2 regions of the Pseudofrankia inefficax genome follow, and region 2 is predicted to be linked to the other one. Evidence: riboswitches for the same ligand, from Rfam matches in the RefSeq annotation. Region 2 holds a riboswitch; the other holds the start of a gene.

Region 1 (7,613 bases), 1.8 Mb from region 2:
CGGCATCACCGACAGCCGGGCAGCGTCGGCCGCGACCGCCGACCCGAAGTCCGCCCGGACCAGGTGCAGGCACAGGTCCAGCCCGGCCGCCGCGCCCGCCGAGGTCAACACCCGCCCGCCGTTGTCGACGAACAGCACGTCCGGGTCGACGTCGACCGTCGGGTAGCGGGCGGCGAGCTGCGCCGCCCCCAACCAGTGCGTCGTGGCCCGCTGGCCGTCGAGCAGGCCCGCCGCGGCCAGGATGAACGCCCCCGAGCAGATCGACGCGACCCGCGCCCCACCCCGGCCGTCCGCCCCGGCCGCCGCCGCCCGCAACGCGTCCAGGACAGCCGGATCCACCGGGGCGCCGACGTCGCCGGTACCGGGGACGACCACCGTGTCCGCCGCGGCGAGCACGTCCAGCCCGTGGCGGGCGCGCAGCGTGAAGGTCCCCGCGTCGACGTCGGCCCCCGGCCGGGCCGCGCAGACGACAACCCGGTAGGCCGCGCTCCCGTCGGCGAGCCGCGCCCGGCCGAACACCTCCACCGGCACCGCCAGGTCGAACGGAACCACCCCGTCGACCGCCAGCACCGCCACGAGCCGCGAGGCCGCTCCGGTTGTCATGGCCGAAATCTAGGCCACCGCCGGATTCCCGCCACCAGGGACCCAGGCAGACTCCCACCCGAGCCACCACCTCCAGCGCGCCCGCCGGTGGTTCGCGCAAACCGTCCAACCCGGGCAACCCCGGACCGACGGGGCAGCGTCTGTAGGGCGGGAGGTCACATGGGACCAGCGGACGGCGACGACGGGTTCGTCGCCTACTTCCAACCGCGCACCGCGGGACTGCTGCGGTTCGCCTACCTGCTCACCGGCGACGCGGGGGAGGCCGAGGACCTGACCCAGACGACGCTGACCCACGTCTACGTCGTCTGGCGCCGGGTGTCCGGCCACGCCCGGCCCGACGCCTACGCCCGCCGGGTCATGGTCAACGCGAACGTGAGCCAGTTCCGCCGCCGCCGCGTCCACCACGTCCTCGTCGAGCGGCCACCCGAGACCGCGCAGGCCTCGGCGCAGCTCGCCGCCGTCGAGGATCGCGCCGAGCTGGCCAAGGCCCTCGCGGCGCTGCCACCCCGCCAGCGGGCGGTCGTGATCCTGCGCTACTGCGAGGACATGCCGGAAGACGAGGTCGCGGCGCTGCTGCGCTGTTCGACGGGCACGGTGAAAAGCCAGGCGTCGAAGGGCCTCGCGAAACTGCGCGCGGACCCGGCCGTCGCTGCCCTTGGCCCACCGACGCTCGCGACGACACCACCGGGCCGGGTCACCCTCAGCAGCGCCGCCCGCGGGAAGGAGACCCCGTGAACCCCACCCGTCACCCCTCGGACCACCGCGACGACGACGCCGACCGCGCCACCGCCGACTGGCTGCGCACCGCCGCGGGCCAGGTCCACGCCACCGCGCCCGACAGGCTGCTGACCCGGGCGCTGGCCGCCGCCCCGGCGGCCCGGCGCCGCCGGCGCCTCGCCGTCGCGATCCCGGTGACCGTCACCGCGTTCACTGTCGCCGCGGTCGTCGCCGCGACGGTCCTGCTGACCGGCGGTGGTTCCGCGGTCAGCCACGTCTCCCAGCCCCTCGCGGGCCGGCCCGCCGGCACCCTCCCGCCGACCCTCACTCCCGGCATACCGGCGATCGTCGCGAGCGTGGGAACGAGCCCGCCGACGGTCGCGCCGACCCAGCAGGGCCCGCACACCACCGTCCCGCCCCCGGCGACAGCACCCCCTTCGCTGACCACGGTGCCCAACGTGGTCAGCAGAAACGGCACCGACGCGACGGCCACGCTGCGGGCCCTCGGCTTCACGGTGAGCCAGACGTCGGTGTGCGGCTCCACGGACAGCCCGGCCGGCCAGGTCCTCGCCCAGCAGCCCGCCGCGGGAACCCGGGCGGCCGCGACCGCGACCATCACCCTGCGGGTGGCCGCCGCATGCGCCGACGTGCCCAACCTCGTCGGAACCACCCCGGCCACGGCGAAGACCACCCTGGAGGCCGCCGGCTTCCAGGTCTGGCTGGACGGCCCGTGGACCTGCTCCACCGGCTACGGCAGCGTCACGGCCCAGAGCCCCACCGCCGGCACCCGCGCCGCCCGGGGGAGCACGGTCAGCATCACCTACGCCTGCGTGCCCCCAGCGTCCGTCGCCGCCAGCCCCTGACCGGTCACCACCTCGCTCGCCCTGTCCTGTCATCCCGCCTCTCCGGCTGACAGGACAGGGCGAGCCCCGCCCAGCTGGCGGGACGGCCACACAGCCAGCGGGCCGGTCTTGTTACGGTGCGGGAGGCCGCTACTGGCGCGGGTGGGTCACCACCGGGGAACGGCCGCGTGACCGTCGACGCCGACCGCCTGGGCCCGCGACGCGAAGGAACCCTTTCGCGTGAGGTGGGCGATGAACCTGCGGTACGGCATGAACCCCCATCAGCGGCCGGCGACGGTCGAACCCCTCGACGGCACCGCACCCGTCCGGGTCCTGCACGGCGAGCCCTCCTACATCAACATGCTGGACGCGCTCGGTGGCTGGCAGCTCGTCCGCGAGGCGGCCGGGGCCCTCGGCCGGCCCGCCGCCGCCTCGTTCAAGCACGTCTCACCGGCCGGAGCCGCGCTGGCCGGAGCCCTCGACGCGGCCATGACCGAGTCCTACAGGCTGGGCCCAGGGCCGGCCGGGGCGCTGACCAGCGCCTATGTGCGGGCCCGCGACACCGACCCGAAGAGCTCCTACGGTGACTTCGCCGCGGTCTCCGCGCCGGTCGACGCCGAGCTGGCCGACCTGTTGCGGCGGCTGGTCTGCGACGGGATCGTCGCGCCCGGCTACGAACCGGGCACCGTGGCGACGCTGTCCGCGAAGAAGAACGGCGCGTTCGTCGTCCTCGAAGCCGACCCGGCCTACCAGCCACCCACCCAGGAGGTCCGCGACGTGTGCGGGCTGCGTTTCGTCCAGCCACGGGACGACGCCGTCCTGGACCGGACGACGCTCGCCGACGTCCAGGTGGGGACGGTGCCCGACGGCGCGCGCGACGACCTGCTCCTCGGCCTGATCGTGGTCCGCCACACCCAGTCGAACTCGGTCGCCTACGTCCGCGACGGGATGACCCTCGGAGTCGGCGCGGGCCAGCAGTCCCGCGTCGACGGTGTCCGCCTCGCCGGCGCGAAGACCGACACCTGGTGGCTGCGCCGCCACCCCCGCGTCCAGGCGCTGACCACCGGCGGCGACCGGAAGATCCAGGACCGGATCAACGACCAGATCAGCTACCTCGACGCGGACCCCGCCATGCGTGAGGACGGCACCGGCCCGGTACCGCTGACCGGCGCCGATCGCGCACGCTGGCTGCGCCAGCTCGACCAGGTCGCGCTCGCCTCCGACGGTGCCCTGCCGTTCCCGGACAACATCGACCACGCCCACCGCCACGGCGTCCGCTACATCGCCGAACCCGGCGGGTCCACCCGCTCGGCCGACGTCGCCGCCGCCTGCCAGGACCGGGGGATCGCGCTCATCCACACAGGCCTGCGCCTGTTCCGCCACTGACCTTTTCCGCCACTGACCTTGCCAACGCCGCGCGCCGCGTTCCGCCGCTCCCGGCACGCCGTGATCGGGGTAGCTCTGGCTACCCCGATCACGGACGTGATCGGCCCAGGCCGGTTGCCAGCCGGGACCAGGCTTCATGATCATCGGGCGTGTGGGGGAGCGGAAGGCTCAGCGCCGCGGCCGTCAGCGGCTCGGCGGCCCCCTTGATCCCCGTTTTCGCCCTGGGGTGGCCGCGAAACATGCTCGGCGACGACCACCAGAGGGCCGAAACGGCGATCATGGGGACGCCGAAGGCGAGCGGGGCCGGCGTCAGCCGGCGGTCTGGGCGAGCTGGGCGGCGAGCGCGTCGGCGTGGCGTTCGGCGCGTTCGGCGCGGGACCGGGCGTCGGCGCGGGCCTCGGCCAGCACCGCCATCCGCTCCTCGGCCGCCGCCCGGTCGGCCTCCCGCGCCGTCGCCGCCTCGGCCCGGATCCGGCCGACCTCGGTGTCCGCCGCGGCCCGCACCCTGGCCAGCTCCTCCCGGCCCCGGCCGAGCTCGTCGGCGGTCTCCCGGCGCAGCCGGTCGGCCTCGGCCGCCGCCTCGGCCCGGACCCGGTCGAGGGTGGCCGCGGCACCAGCCCGGTCCGCCGACGCCGCCTCCCGCAACGCGGTCAGCTCGGCGCGCAGCTCCGCCTGCGCCTCGGCCGCCGACGCGGCGTCACGGCGGGCGCCACCGAGCTCGGCGTTCGCCGCGGCGAGCTGACCGCGCAACGTCGCCATCTCCCGTTCCGCGGTCGCCCGGATCGTCGCCAGCCGGGCCGCCGCGTCCGCGCGCGCCGACTCGGCCCGCTCGTCGGCCTCGGCCCGCGCGGTCGCGACCTCGGCCCGGGCCTGGGCCCTGGCCGTTTCGACCTCCGCCGCCGCCTGGGCGCGGATCTGGGCGATCTCCTCGGCGGCCCGGCGTTCGGCCTCTCCCGCGGCCTCCCGGGCGGCGAGCGCCGCGGCGTCGGCCACAGCGAGGCGTCGTTCCAGCTCGTCGAGCGCGGCGGTCGCCTCCGCGGTGACCGCCTCCGCGTCCGCCCGCGCCACGGTCTGCTCCCGGGCCGCCGCCTCGGCGCGGACCGCGCGGGCGGTCGCCTCACCCACCCGGCGGGCCGCGTCCGCCTCGGCCGCCTCCACCTGCGTCTCCGCCGCGGCGACGTCACCCAGCCGGCCCAGCGTCGCGGTGAACGCCTCCAGCGTCCGGCCGAGATCGGCGGCCAGCGTCCCGACGTGGGCGGCGAGCTCGTCGGCGCGCAGCCGGGCCACCGCCACCGGCCGGGTCTCGGACCGCCCGGGCGCACGGCTGGCCGGCACGCCCCCTCCGGCGGTCCGGCGCGGGCCGTCACCTGCCTCCGGCCCGCCGTCGGCCGCGGTCAGCGCGGCGATCTCGCGGCGGCGGCGGTAGGCCGACAGCCGGGTGTGCGCCGGGTCGTCGCAGTACGCGGGCGGCCGGCCGGGCCCGTCCGCCGGCGCGCACGGCCGCCCACACCCCGGATAGCCACACACCGCCCCGGGCACCCCGTCCGACGCGTCCCGGAGCGCGACGAGACGGCCGGCGTCGTCAGTGACGCCGGCCGCCTGACCGAACTCTCCCCCGACCTCCGCCCCCAAATCCCCACTGTTGTCCCGTGTCGCCGCCGCTTCCACCTTCGCGCCCCCTCCACCAGTTTCGTAACGTCCAGACCGTAGCAGAGACGAAACGCTACGACGGAACGAAACGCTATTGATCGGGAGACGAAAAGTCTGACGCGCGATAAGCTTCGATTCTCGGGCGTCAGAATCTGGACCGGGGGAGCAGCTTTCAGCCGCGCTGCGGACCGCACGGCGGCCAGGGCCCGACCAGTCGAGGTCGCGGCGATCGTCGCGGTCGTCGGTCATGTGTCGGCGCTGCTGGGACTATGGCTGCGCCTACGATCACGGGCACGTCAGGCCGACGCGCACCGGCGGGTGCGGACCAGGTCGCCGAGCGCGGTGCGACCGCGGTCGATGAGGATCTGGTCCTGGTTGCGCAGGCCGGTGGTCAGGTAGGACACGGCCAGCCGGGCGGTCAGCAGGAGCAGCAGCCGCTGCTCATCGTCGGTCAGGGGGCGGCCGTAGCCGTCGAGGTACGCCTCGCGCAGGTGCGGCTGGCTGGGCCACAGGGCGCCGCGGAGCCAGATCATGTCCTGGACGGCGAGGCCGTGTTCGGCGGTCTCGAAGTCGATCAGGGCCAGGGTGGTGGTGACCTGGTCCCAGAGCCAGTTGCGCGGTGCGGCGTCGCCGTGGAGGTAGACCAGCGGGAGGCCGGCGGCCAGGGCGACCAGGTCGTGGGCGACCTCGGCGACCAGTTCCCGCTCGTCGGGGTGCAGCAGTTCCTCGGTGGCCTTCAGGCACAGTGCCGCCTCGGCCGCCTGTGCGGTCATCGAGGCGGTGACCTCCTTCCGGGCGCCCTCGGGTGCAGTCTCGGGGTGGTCGTGCCAGCCCCGCAGCAGGGTGCCGCCCAGGTGGTGGACCCGGGTCTCGATATCGGGGTCCAGCGGCAGCCCGCGCACCACGGCGCCGGGGACCGCGGTGGTCAGCAGGGCGAGGGTGCGGGTGTCGTAGGCGATCAGGCGGGGGGCCGCGGTGGGGGGCAGTGCCGCCCTGGCGTGGCGGTGGGCGTGGATCTCCCGCTCGAAGGCGCGGCGTGAGGGGCTGATCTTGGCATAGACGCTGGTGCTCTCGCCGTCCACGCGCCAGACCTGGGAGGTGCCGCGCGGCCAGGAGGTGTCGGTGGCCCGGGTGGCGCCGGGCAGGTGCTGCTCGGCCCAGCGGTGCAGGTCCTCGGGGATCGGCGCGGCGGGGGTCAACAGGGTCTCCAAGGGTGCGGTCGATCAGCTGCTCCGGAGTCCACTCCAGCCGCACGCCGGCCACCCTAACTGGACGATCACGGCAGGTTAGACGCCAATCACCCAAACGGGCCGAGCGTTCGAGATGTCACTCAGAGCTACTTTGCGGCTGGTGACACGCACCCGAATCCCGGGCCGTCAACACAGCCATCTGAGGGCCGAATCGGCGATCAAGGCAGGCGGCTGCCGCGCGCCGGGATGCAGATGGCGTGTCGTGACGTCAGGGCCTCGGGGCGGCCAGCAGCTCCAGCTCGGCCGCGGTGAGCCGCAGGCCCGCGGCGGCGACGTTCTCCTGGAGATGCCCGGGGTCTCCCGTTCCCGGGATGGCGAGCACGTGCGGTCCCTGCGCCAGCGTCCAGGCGATCCTGACCTGGGCCGTGGACACGCCGTGGGTCGCGGCGACCCGGCGCACCGCCTCGTTGTCACCGCCGGCCGCCCTGGCACCGGCCGGGCCGCGAGCGCCGGCTATCGAGAAGAACGGCACGAACGCGATGCCCAGCTGGGCGCAGCGGCGCAGGACGTCCTCGCTGTCCCGGACCTCCAGGCCGTAGAGGTTCTGGACACAGACCACCGGGGTGATCGCCCGCGCCTCGGCGAGGTGCTCGACGGTCACGTTGGAGACGCCGATGTGACGGATGAGCCCGGCGTCGCGCAGCTGCGCGAGTGCGCCGACGTGCTCGGCGATCGACTCCTGCGAGGACCGGCGGAAGTTCACCACGTCGAGGTGGTCGCGGCCGAGCTGGCGGAGGTTCTCCTCGACCAGCCCGCGCAGCTGGGCCGGGGTCGCCGTGTACCACTCGCCCCACGGGTGGCGGCCGCCGCCGACCTTCGTCGCGATGACCAGGTCGTCCTGGTAGGGCGACAGCGCCGTGTGGATCAGCTCGTTCGCCGAGCGGAGCGAGGAGAAGTAGAACGCCGCGGTGTCGATGTGGTTCACACCGAGTTCCCGGGCGAGCCGCAGGACCTTGATGGCGGTGTCCCGGTCGCTCGGTGTGCCGAGGTCGAACGGCGCGCTGCCCGTCAGGCGCATGGCCCCGAAGCCGAGGCGGTGCACGGTCAGATCGCCGAGGCGCCAGGATCCGGCCGCCGACGCGTCGACGCTGGCGGTCATCGATGGGCCTCCCAAGGGTCGCGGTAGCCGTCGTCGCACAGGATCCGAGCCGGCCTCCCCTGGGCC
Region 2 (7,613 bases):
ACGCCGAGGCCGTCGAGGCGCTCGGCGGCCGCCCGTCGGCCCGGGTCGAGCTGTCGGTGGCCGTCAACGCGGACTCGCTCGAGACCTGGTTCCGCGACGTCGTCGCCGAGGTCGCGCGCTGGGACGACGTCGTGCTGCGCCTGCACGTCGAGGACCAGGCGTTCTCCGCCGGGCTGCTGCGCGGCGGCGAGGCGCTGGCCGCGGTGACCAGCGACCCGGTCGTCGTCCAGGGCTGCCGGTGCGAGCCGCTCGGAACCCTGCGCTACCGCCCGGCGGCCACCCCGGAGTTCGCGGCCCGCTGGTGCGCGGACGGACCGCCCGACGGTGCGGCGGACTACCGCTGGGACCGGATGCCTCTTCTCGTCTTCAACGAGAAGGACGGCCTTCAGCACGAGCTGCTGCGGGAGCGGGGTGTCCTCGCCGCTGCACCGGCGGCGCACCGGGTGCCGACCACGGCTGGCTTCCACGAGGCGGTTCGGCTCGGTCTCGGCTGGGGCATGCTGCCCGACGCCCAGCTGGACGGTGACCTCGCCACCGGGCGGTTGGTGACCCTGACCGACACCCACGTCGACGTCCCCCTCTACTGGCAGCGTTGGCGGCTCGACTCCCCGCTGCTCGACCGGCTGACCGCCGCGGTCACGACGGCCGCGGGCCGGCACCTGCGCGGCACCCGGCCTGGCGGGTAGCCCGCGACTGTGTCGCAGGCCATGGGTAGAAACCCCGGCGGAGCCAGACGCCCCAGCCCAACCTAGAAAGGGGCGGTGCGCGCCGCCGAGCCGTCCGACCTGGAGCGACGTGATGACCACACCGGAGTACGCCCTGACCGAACTGGCGCGCGAGAGCCGGATGGGAGGCGCCGGGACCGAGGCGACCGACCGGGAGATCCGGCGGGTCTCGCTGCGCGACGTCGAGACCCGGCGCGAGGCGATCACCGGCGAGCTGTGGTCCGCCGCGGCCGACATCGGGTTCTTCCAGCTCGTCGACCACGGGATCGACCTCGCCGAGGTCGAGCGGGCCTTCGGCGCGGCCGAGGCCCTGTTCGCCCTGCCGGACGAGGTCAAGGGCCAGTACGCGCTGCTGAAGGGCACCAACGCCGGCTGGGAGAAGCTCACCCAGATCCGTCCCTCGACCGGCACCCCGGACCAGAAGGAGTCCTACCAGGTCACCCGGCCGCGGATGGCCGGGCTGTGGCCGACCGACGCGGAGCTCGACGGCTTCGCCGCGACGATGCTCGGCTTCGAGCGCCGGTGCTGGGAGGTGGCGACGCTCGTGCTGTCCTGCTTCGCCGACCGGCTCGGCTTCCCGCGTGACTTCTTCACCGCCGCCCACGACCCGGCCGCGCCGACCTACCAGAGCACGTTGCGGCTGCTGCACTACTTCCCGGTGCCGCCCGAGGCCCAGGCGACGCCGGGGCTCTGGCGGGCCGGCGCGCACACCGACTTCGACTGCCTGACCCTGCTGTTCCAGCGCGAGGGCGAGGGCGGCCTGCAGGTCCTGCCCGGCAAGGAGGCCGACGCCGAGCGGTGGACGTCGGTCCCGGCCACGGCGGACGCCATCACCTGCAACATCGGCGACATGCTGATGCGCTGGAGCGACGACGCGCTGCCCTCGACGTTCCACCGGGTGCGGCTACCGGTGCCCGGTGAGTACGCCGGGCCGCGCTACTCGCTGGCGTTCTTCGCCCAGGCCAACACCGACGTCGTCATCTCCAGCCCGTCCGGGCGCTATCCGGACATCACGGCGCGCGACTACCTTCTGCAGCGCATCCAGGCCAACTTCGGCTCCTGATCTGGCCGGCGGGCCGGCCGCCCGTCACCCGGGCCAGGGGGTCGGCGTCAGCGGCCGGGCCGTAGCGCCGTCAGCAGGTCCTGGTCGCCGAAGGCGGTGAGGCCGGGGCCGTCGAAGCCGGTCCGACCCCAGATCGCCAGCAGCGCCGGGCCGGCGGGGCCACGCAGGCCCGCGTCCCCCTTCTCGTGCCCCTCGCTGACCTCGACCGAGTCCCCGGCCAGCGCGACCATCCATTCACCGCTCGGCGCCGGCGGCGCGGCGGCCTCGTCCGTGACCGACGGCGTCCCGGTGAACAGCGGGTCGGTGAGGTGGACGTGCGCCGTGCCCTCGGCGTGGGAGGTGAGCCCGGCCGCGCGGGCCGCCGGCAGCAGGACCCGCAGCACCTCGTCGATGCCGTCCGCGGCCAGCGCCGGATCGAGCTCGGGCGCCGGTCCGACCGCGTTCGCCGCGTCCCAGGCGTGGATCTGCAGCTCGTGAGTCAGCCGGCGCGGCCAGAAACCGGCGACCTGCGGCGCGTTCGTGAAGTTCCAGGCGGGAGCAGCCGGATCGACGGCCTGGAACGCCGCCAGGGTCGCGGCGAGCGACGCCCGGTAGTGCGCCACCAGCGCCTCGTCCTGTGCCGGCGGCCGCTCGGTGAACGCCGGCGGGTCGACCACCCCGCGTGGCAGGTGCGCCGCGGTGGAGGCCAGCAGCCGGGCGACGTGGCTGACCAGCCGGCGGTTGTCCCAGCCTGGGCAGGACGGCACGGGCGCGTCGAGGTTCCCCGCCGCGGCGTCGATGAGCGCCTCGGCCTGCGTCTGGAACATCGCGGGATAGTCCATGCCCTGGAGTCTCTCGGTTCGACGCTCCGAACGCACCAACCCGTCCGCTCCAGCGCCTGTTCGGAGCGTTCGCCGGGATCGTCTCGGGACGGGTCACGCGGCCCGGGCGGTTCCGGTGCCGGAGGGTTGCCCGCGCCCGGGACCGGGGACGGAGCCGACGCAGTCGTCACGGAACGTGACCTGCGGTCGAGGCGGTCGAGGTGCCGGGCGGGTGGAGGTGGCCCGGCCGCTGGCACAGACCGCAAGCCTTCCAGCGGAAGCCGAGGTCCCGTGAACCAGCCAAGGCGCAACCAGGACGGCGGCCCCAATGGATCCGGTGCCAGTGGGCCCGGCGCGGGCGGGCCGGGCGCGGGTGGGATGCGGCGCCGGCTGCCCGGCCGGCCCCGAGCGTGGGCGGCGGCGCTGGTGATCGCCGTGGCGGGTGCCGCCGGGCCGGTTCCGGCGGCCGGCGCGGCCGAGCCGTCGACCGGCGTCGGCCGGCTGTCGGCCTGGCGGGCCTGCGGCGACGGCGTGCAGTGCGCGACGCTTCCCGTGCCGCTCGACTACGCGAACCCGGCGGCCGGCACGATCAGCCTCGCGGTGGTGCGCCGGCCGGCCCGCGAGCCCGCCCGCCGGATCGGCTCGCTGGTCTACCTGGAGGGCGGGCCGGGCGTCTCGGGCGTCAACTCGATCAAGACGTACCCGCAGCTGTTCGACACCGTGGTGGGTGACCGGTTCGACATCGTCGGGTTCGACCAGCGGGGGGTCGGCGCGAGCGCGCCGGTCCGCTGCCTGACCGACGCCCAGAAGGCCACGGAGCTCACCGACGTCCTGGTGGGCGTGCCGGCGCGCCGGGCCGTCCCGGGATCGACGGAGGGGAGTGTGCCCGCCGGGTTCGGCGGGACGGCGGCGTCGGACCGGGGGGTCGCCGAGGGCTGCGAGCGCTGGAGCGGCAGGATGCTGCCCTACCTGTCGACGGAGGCGGCGGCCCGCGACGTGGACGTGCTGCGCGCCGCGCTCGGCGACCGGCGGCTCACCGCGTATGGCGCCTCGTACGGGTCGGAGCTGGGCGCCACCTACGCCGCGCTGTTCCCCACTCACCTGCGTGCCCTGGTGCTGGACGCGGTGGTCGACCCGAGGATGTCGACCACCGATCCCTTCGCGGAGACCCTGCTGCAGGCCAAGGCCTTCGACGCCGCGCTCAGCGCCTTCCTCACCGCCTGCGCCCGCGACACCACCTGCCCCTTCGGCGACGGCGACCCGTTCGGCCACTACGACCGGCTCGTCGCCCGGATCGCGAAACACCCGATCTACGCCCAGGGCAAGGACGTCGACACGACCCGCCCGGTCGACAGCGGCGTGCTGACCTCCGCCGTCCTGCAACTGCTGTACAGCCAGCAGCAGTGGCCGATCCTGGCGCTGGCGCTGGGGCTGGCCGACACGGCGAACGACGGCTCCGTGCTGCTCTCGCTGGCCGACCAGCAGTCCGGCCGGCGGCCCGACGGCAGCTACGACAACTCGTTCGACGCCAACACCGCGATCAACTGTGCCGACCAGAGCTACCCGACGGATCTCGCGGCCTACCGGCGCTTCGCGGCGCGGCTGGCCGTCGCGGCGCCCCGGATCGGCTACACGCTGGCCCTCGGCGGGCTGACCTGCGCCTTCTGGAAGGTCCGGGCGGCCTCCCGCTACACCGGGCCCTTCCTGGCCAAGGGCGCTCCGCCGATCCTGCTGGTCGGCACCACCGGCGACCCGGCGACGCCGTACCCGGAGGCGCGCTCGCTCGCGTCCCAGCTGTCCAGCGGCGTGCTGCTGACGTGGCGCTCGTACACGCACGGCGCCTACGAGGGACCGAGCACGTGCGTCCACGACGCGGTGGATGACTACCTGGTGAATCTCGTCGTACCGAAGCCCGGCACCGTCTGCTCCTGAGGGGCGACCGGCTAGACTTCGGGGTGAGTCGCGACTGGCGTGCTCGGGTGGAATCAACCACCGGGAAGCGACCGATCGGCGAGGCACCGTGCGCCTGGGTGCCGCCGAAGCGGCACCGGCTATCTGGTGCCGTCGGCCGGACGACTCCTGCCCGCAGCGCGATCGTCCGCCGGTGGCCCACGCGAAACCGACACTCCTGCCAGGCACCGCTGGCGGAACCGGCCGTGTGGACGCGGGCGGGCCGGGCAGCCACTTCCTGGAGGTCTTCCCATGCACCAGCCATCGATCCGTGACCTGGCCAGCGCCGACCCGGAGATCGCGAACCTGGTCGAGTCCGAGGCCCGCCGCCAGTACGAGAAGATTCGCCTGATCGCGTCGGAGAACTACGTCTCGAACGCGGTTCTCGAGGCGAGTGGCACGGTCCTGACGAACAAGTACTCCGAGGGCTACGTCGGCAAGCGCTACTACGAGGGCCAGCAGTTCATCGACCCGATCGAGACGCTGGCGATCGAGCGGGCCAAGGCGCTGTTCGGCGTCGAGCACGCCAACGTCCAGCCCTACTCGGGCTCGCCGGCCAACCTGGCCGTCTACCTGGCCTTCCTGCAGCCCGGCGACACCGTCATGGGCATGGCGCTGCCGATGGGCGGCCACCTCACCCACGGCTGGTCGGTCTCGGCCACCGGCAAGTGGTTCCGCAGCGTCAAGTACGGCGTCCGCCAGGACACCGGCCGGGTCGACCTGGACGAGGTCCGCCAGGTGGCGCTGGCCGAGCGGCCGAAGGTCATCTTCTGCGGCGGCACCGCGATTCCGCGGACGATCGACTACCCGGCGTTCGCCGAGATCGCGGCCGAGGTCGACGCCGTGCTCGTCGCCGACATCGCGCACATCGCGGGACTGATCGCCGGTGGCGCGCACCCGTCGCCGGTCGGCCACGCCCCGGTCATCTCGACGACCACGCACAAGACGCTGCGCGGCCCGCGCGGCGCGATGCTGATGTCCGACGCCGCGCACGCCGCGCCGCTGGACAAGGCGGTGTTCCCCGGCCTGCAGGGCGGCCCGCACAACCACACGACGGCGGCCATCGCGGTCGCGCTGCGCGAGGCGGCGACCGCCGAGTTCAGCGCCTACGCCCACCAGATCGTCGCGAACGCGGCGGCGCTGGCCACCGCGCTCGCCGACCGTGGCTTCGACCTGGTGTCCGGCGGCACCGACAACCACCTGATCCTGGTCGACCTGACCAGCAAGGGCATCGGGGGCAAGCCGGCCGCCCAGGCGCTCGACCGGGCCGGCATCGAGCTGAACTACAACACCGTCCCGTACGACACCCGCAAGCCGTTCGACCCGTCCGGCCTGCGGCTGGGCACCGCCGCCGTCACCACCCGCGGCATGGGGCCGGAGCAGATGGCCCAGATCGCCGCGTGGATGGACCAGGCCGTCAAGGCGGCGGCCGACGGCGACGAGGCCGTCCTGGCCCAGATCGCCGGCGAGGTCCGCGACCTCACCGCGAACTACCCGATGCCCGGCTGGGTCTGACCCACCGCGGGGCGGTAGCCCTGCCTCACACCGATCCGGCCGCCGGGCTCACCCGGCGGCCGGACTCGTGTTCCCGGTCAACGCGAGACCGTCGAACGCTCTCGGCCCGCCAGCACCCGGCGCCGGTAGGACGTCGGGGTTTCGCCCGTGTGCCGCCGGAACGCCCGGGTGAACGCGCTGACGCTTCCGAAGCCGACCCTGGTGGCGGTTTCCAGGATGGTCGGGCCCGGCTCGGCCAGGATGGCCATCGCCCGCATGAGCCTGCTCTGCAGGAGATAGTCGCGCCAGGCCATTCCGGTGACGGCCGAGAAGGCCCGCCTCAGCGACCGGTCTGATACCCCGATGGCGCGGCAGACGTCGAAGAGCTCCACCTGGTCCAGATGGGCATTCGTGTAGTCCATGGCCGCACTGACGACGGGGTCGGTCGTGGTGGGCAGGCTGAGCGGAATCTCGTGGTCGAGCCAGTCGAAGACGAGAGTGGCCAGCACCTCGAAGTAGGCGTCCGCCGTCGCGTCACCGGAAGGCCGGTTGATCGGCCAGCGTTCGCCATAGATCATCATCTCGCGAATGACGGGGGCGGCGGCCAGGGTTCTGGCCCGGTCGTGGGTCCCGGGCACCATGGATGGGTCGAAGAAGACCGCCACGGTCTTGACCCTCGTCAGGGTGGGGCAATGAGCCACGCCCGCGGGTATCCACATGGCCTGCTGCGGCGGCAGCAGGAATCGCGCGGACTCGGTCTCGACTTCCGCGACACCCTCGATCGCGTACTCGACCTCGTGGAAGTGATGAGTGTGCCAGCCCGTGACGACGTCCTCGCCGATGTCGAACCGGTAGACGCCGGCCCGGACGTCCGAACCCCGTCGCATGTCGATCTGGTGCACGGCGGTTGGCGGCGCGAAGGCGGTCACGTCCGGAACTCTAGGACACACGTACACCAGCGTCCTGCCAGCAGAAGGCCGGTGCGGAGGGTCCTGCCGGCAGCGGGGTCGGGACGGTGCAGGGCCGTGGCGGGCCGGGAGCGGTCGACTCTGGTCCGTGACGCGGCCTGGCCGGCGGAGTCGAATCTCTGGCCGCCAGCGCGGCGACGGGAGGCGGCCGCGACTCACACACTGTGGACGGACGAAGCCTTCCGCACGGTAAAGGACTGCCATGGCCGCAACGTTCACCGACACCAATGAGCTCGGTTGGGAAGAGGTTCCCGACGCCTGGCGGGGAAAGTCGGCAGAGGGTGAGCCAGGAGTGCGTTTCAAGCGCTTCCAGACCGGATCTCCGATCGTGCCGCTCGCGATGCTGGTCGAGTACGAACCCGGGCATCACGAGCGTGAGCACAGCCACCCGGAGAGCGAGTTCTTCTTCATGCTGGAAGGCGAGATGCGGGTGCTCGATCAGAGTGTCGTTCCCGGCACGCTCGTCTTCCTCGCGGCCCGGTCTTCGTACTCCATCATGACCGGCACCGCGGGAGCGCGCTTTCTCAGGCTCCAGCACGCGTCATGAGCCAGTCCGCGACGGACGCACCGTCCGTGCGTTTCCGCCGGTACTTCCCCGGCAAAGGAGCCTCCC

Evidence for each region. Region 2 has a riboswitch for ZMP and ZTP ahead of glyA (serine hydroxymethyltransferase). Riboswitches for the same ligand answer to the same signal wherever they lie in the genome.
Region 1: another riboswitch for ZMP and ZTP. It lies ahead of FRAEUI1C_RS18260 (phosphoribosylaminoimidazolecarboxamide formyltransferase); the one in region 2 lies ahead of glyA (serine hydroxymethyltransferase).

What each region holds. Positions count from the first base shown of each region.
Region 1 is NC_014666.1:4,509,383-4,516,995, forward strand. It holds gene FRAEUI1C_RS18245 (GlxA family transcriptional regulator) at 1-603, opposite strand, end outside; gene FRAEUI1C_RS18250 (SigE family RNA polymerase sigma factor) at 763-1,338, shown strand; gene FRAEUI1C_RS18255 (PASTA domain-containing protein) at 1,335-2,183, shown strand; ZMP/ZTP riboswitch at 2,302-2,384, shown strand; gene FRAEUI1C_RS18260 (phosphoribosylaminoimidazolecarboxamide formyltransferase) at 2,403-3,548, shown strand; gene FRAEUI1C_RS18265 (hypothetical protein) at 3,858-5,180, opposite strand; gene FRAEUI1C_RS18270 (aminoglycoside phosphotransferase family protein) at 5,495-6,397, opposite strand; gene FRAEUI1C_RS18275 (aldo/keto reductase) at 6,657-7,547, opposite strand.
Region 2 is NC_014666.1:6,340,818-6,348,430, reverse strand. It holds gene FRAEUI1C_RS25585 (LysR family transcriptional regulator ArgP) at 1-686, shown strand, start outside; gene FRAEUI1C_RS25580 (isopenicillin N synthase family dioxygenase) at 799-1,788, shown strand; gene FRAEUI1C_RS25575 (maleylpyruvate isomerase family mycothiol-dependent enzyme) at 1,836-2,609, opposite strand; gene FRAEUI1C_RS25570 (alpha/beta hydrolase) at 2,880-4,520, shown strand; ZMP/ZTP riboswitch at 4,541-4,627, shown strand; gene glyA (serine hydroxymethyltransferase) at 4,791-6,053, shown strand; gene FRAEUI1C_RS25560 (AraC family transcriptional regulator) at 6,131-6,988, opposite strand; gene FRAEUI1C_RS25555 (cupin domain-containing protein) at 7,203-7,547, shown strand.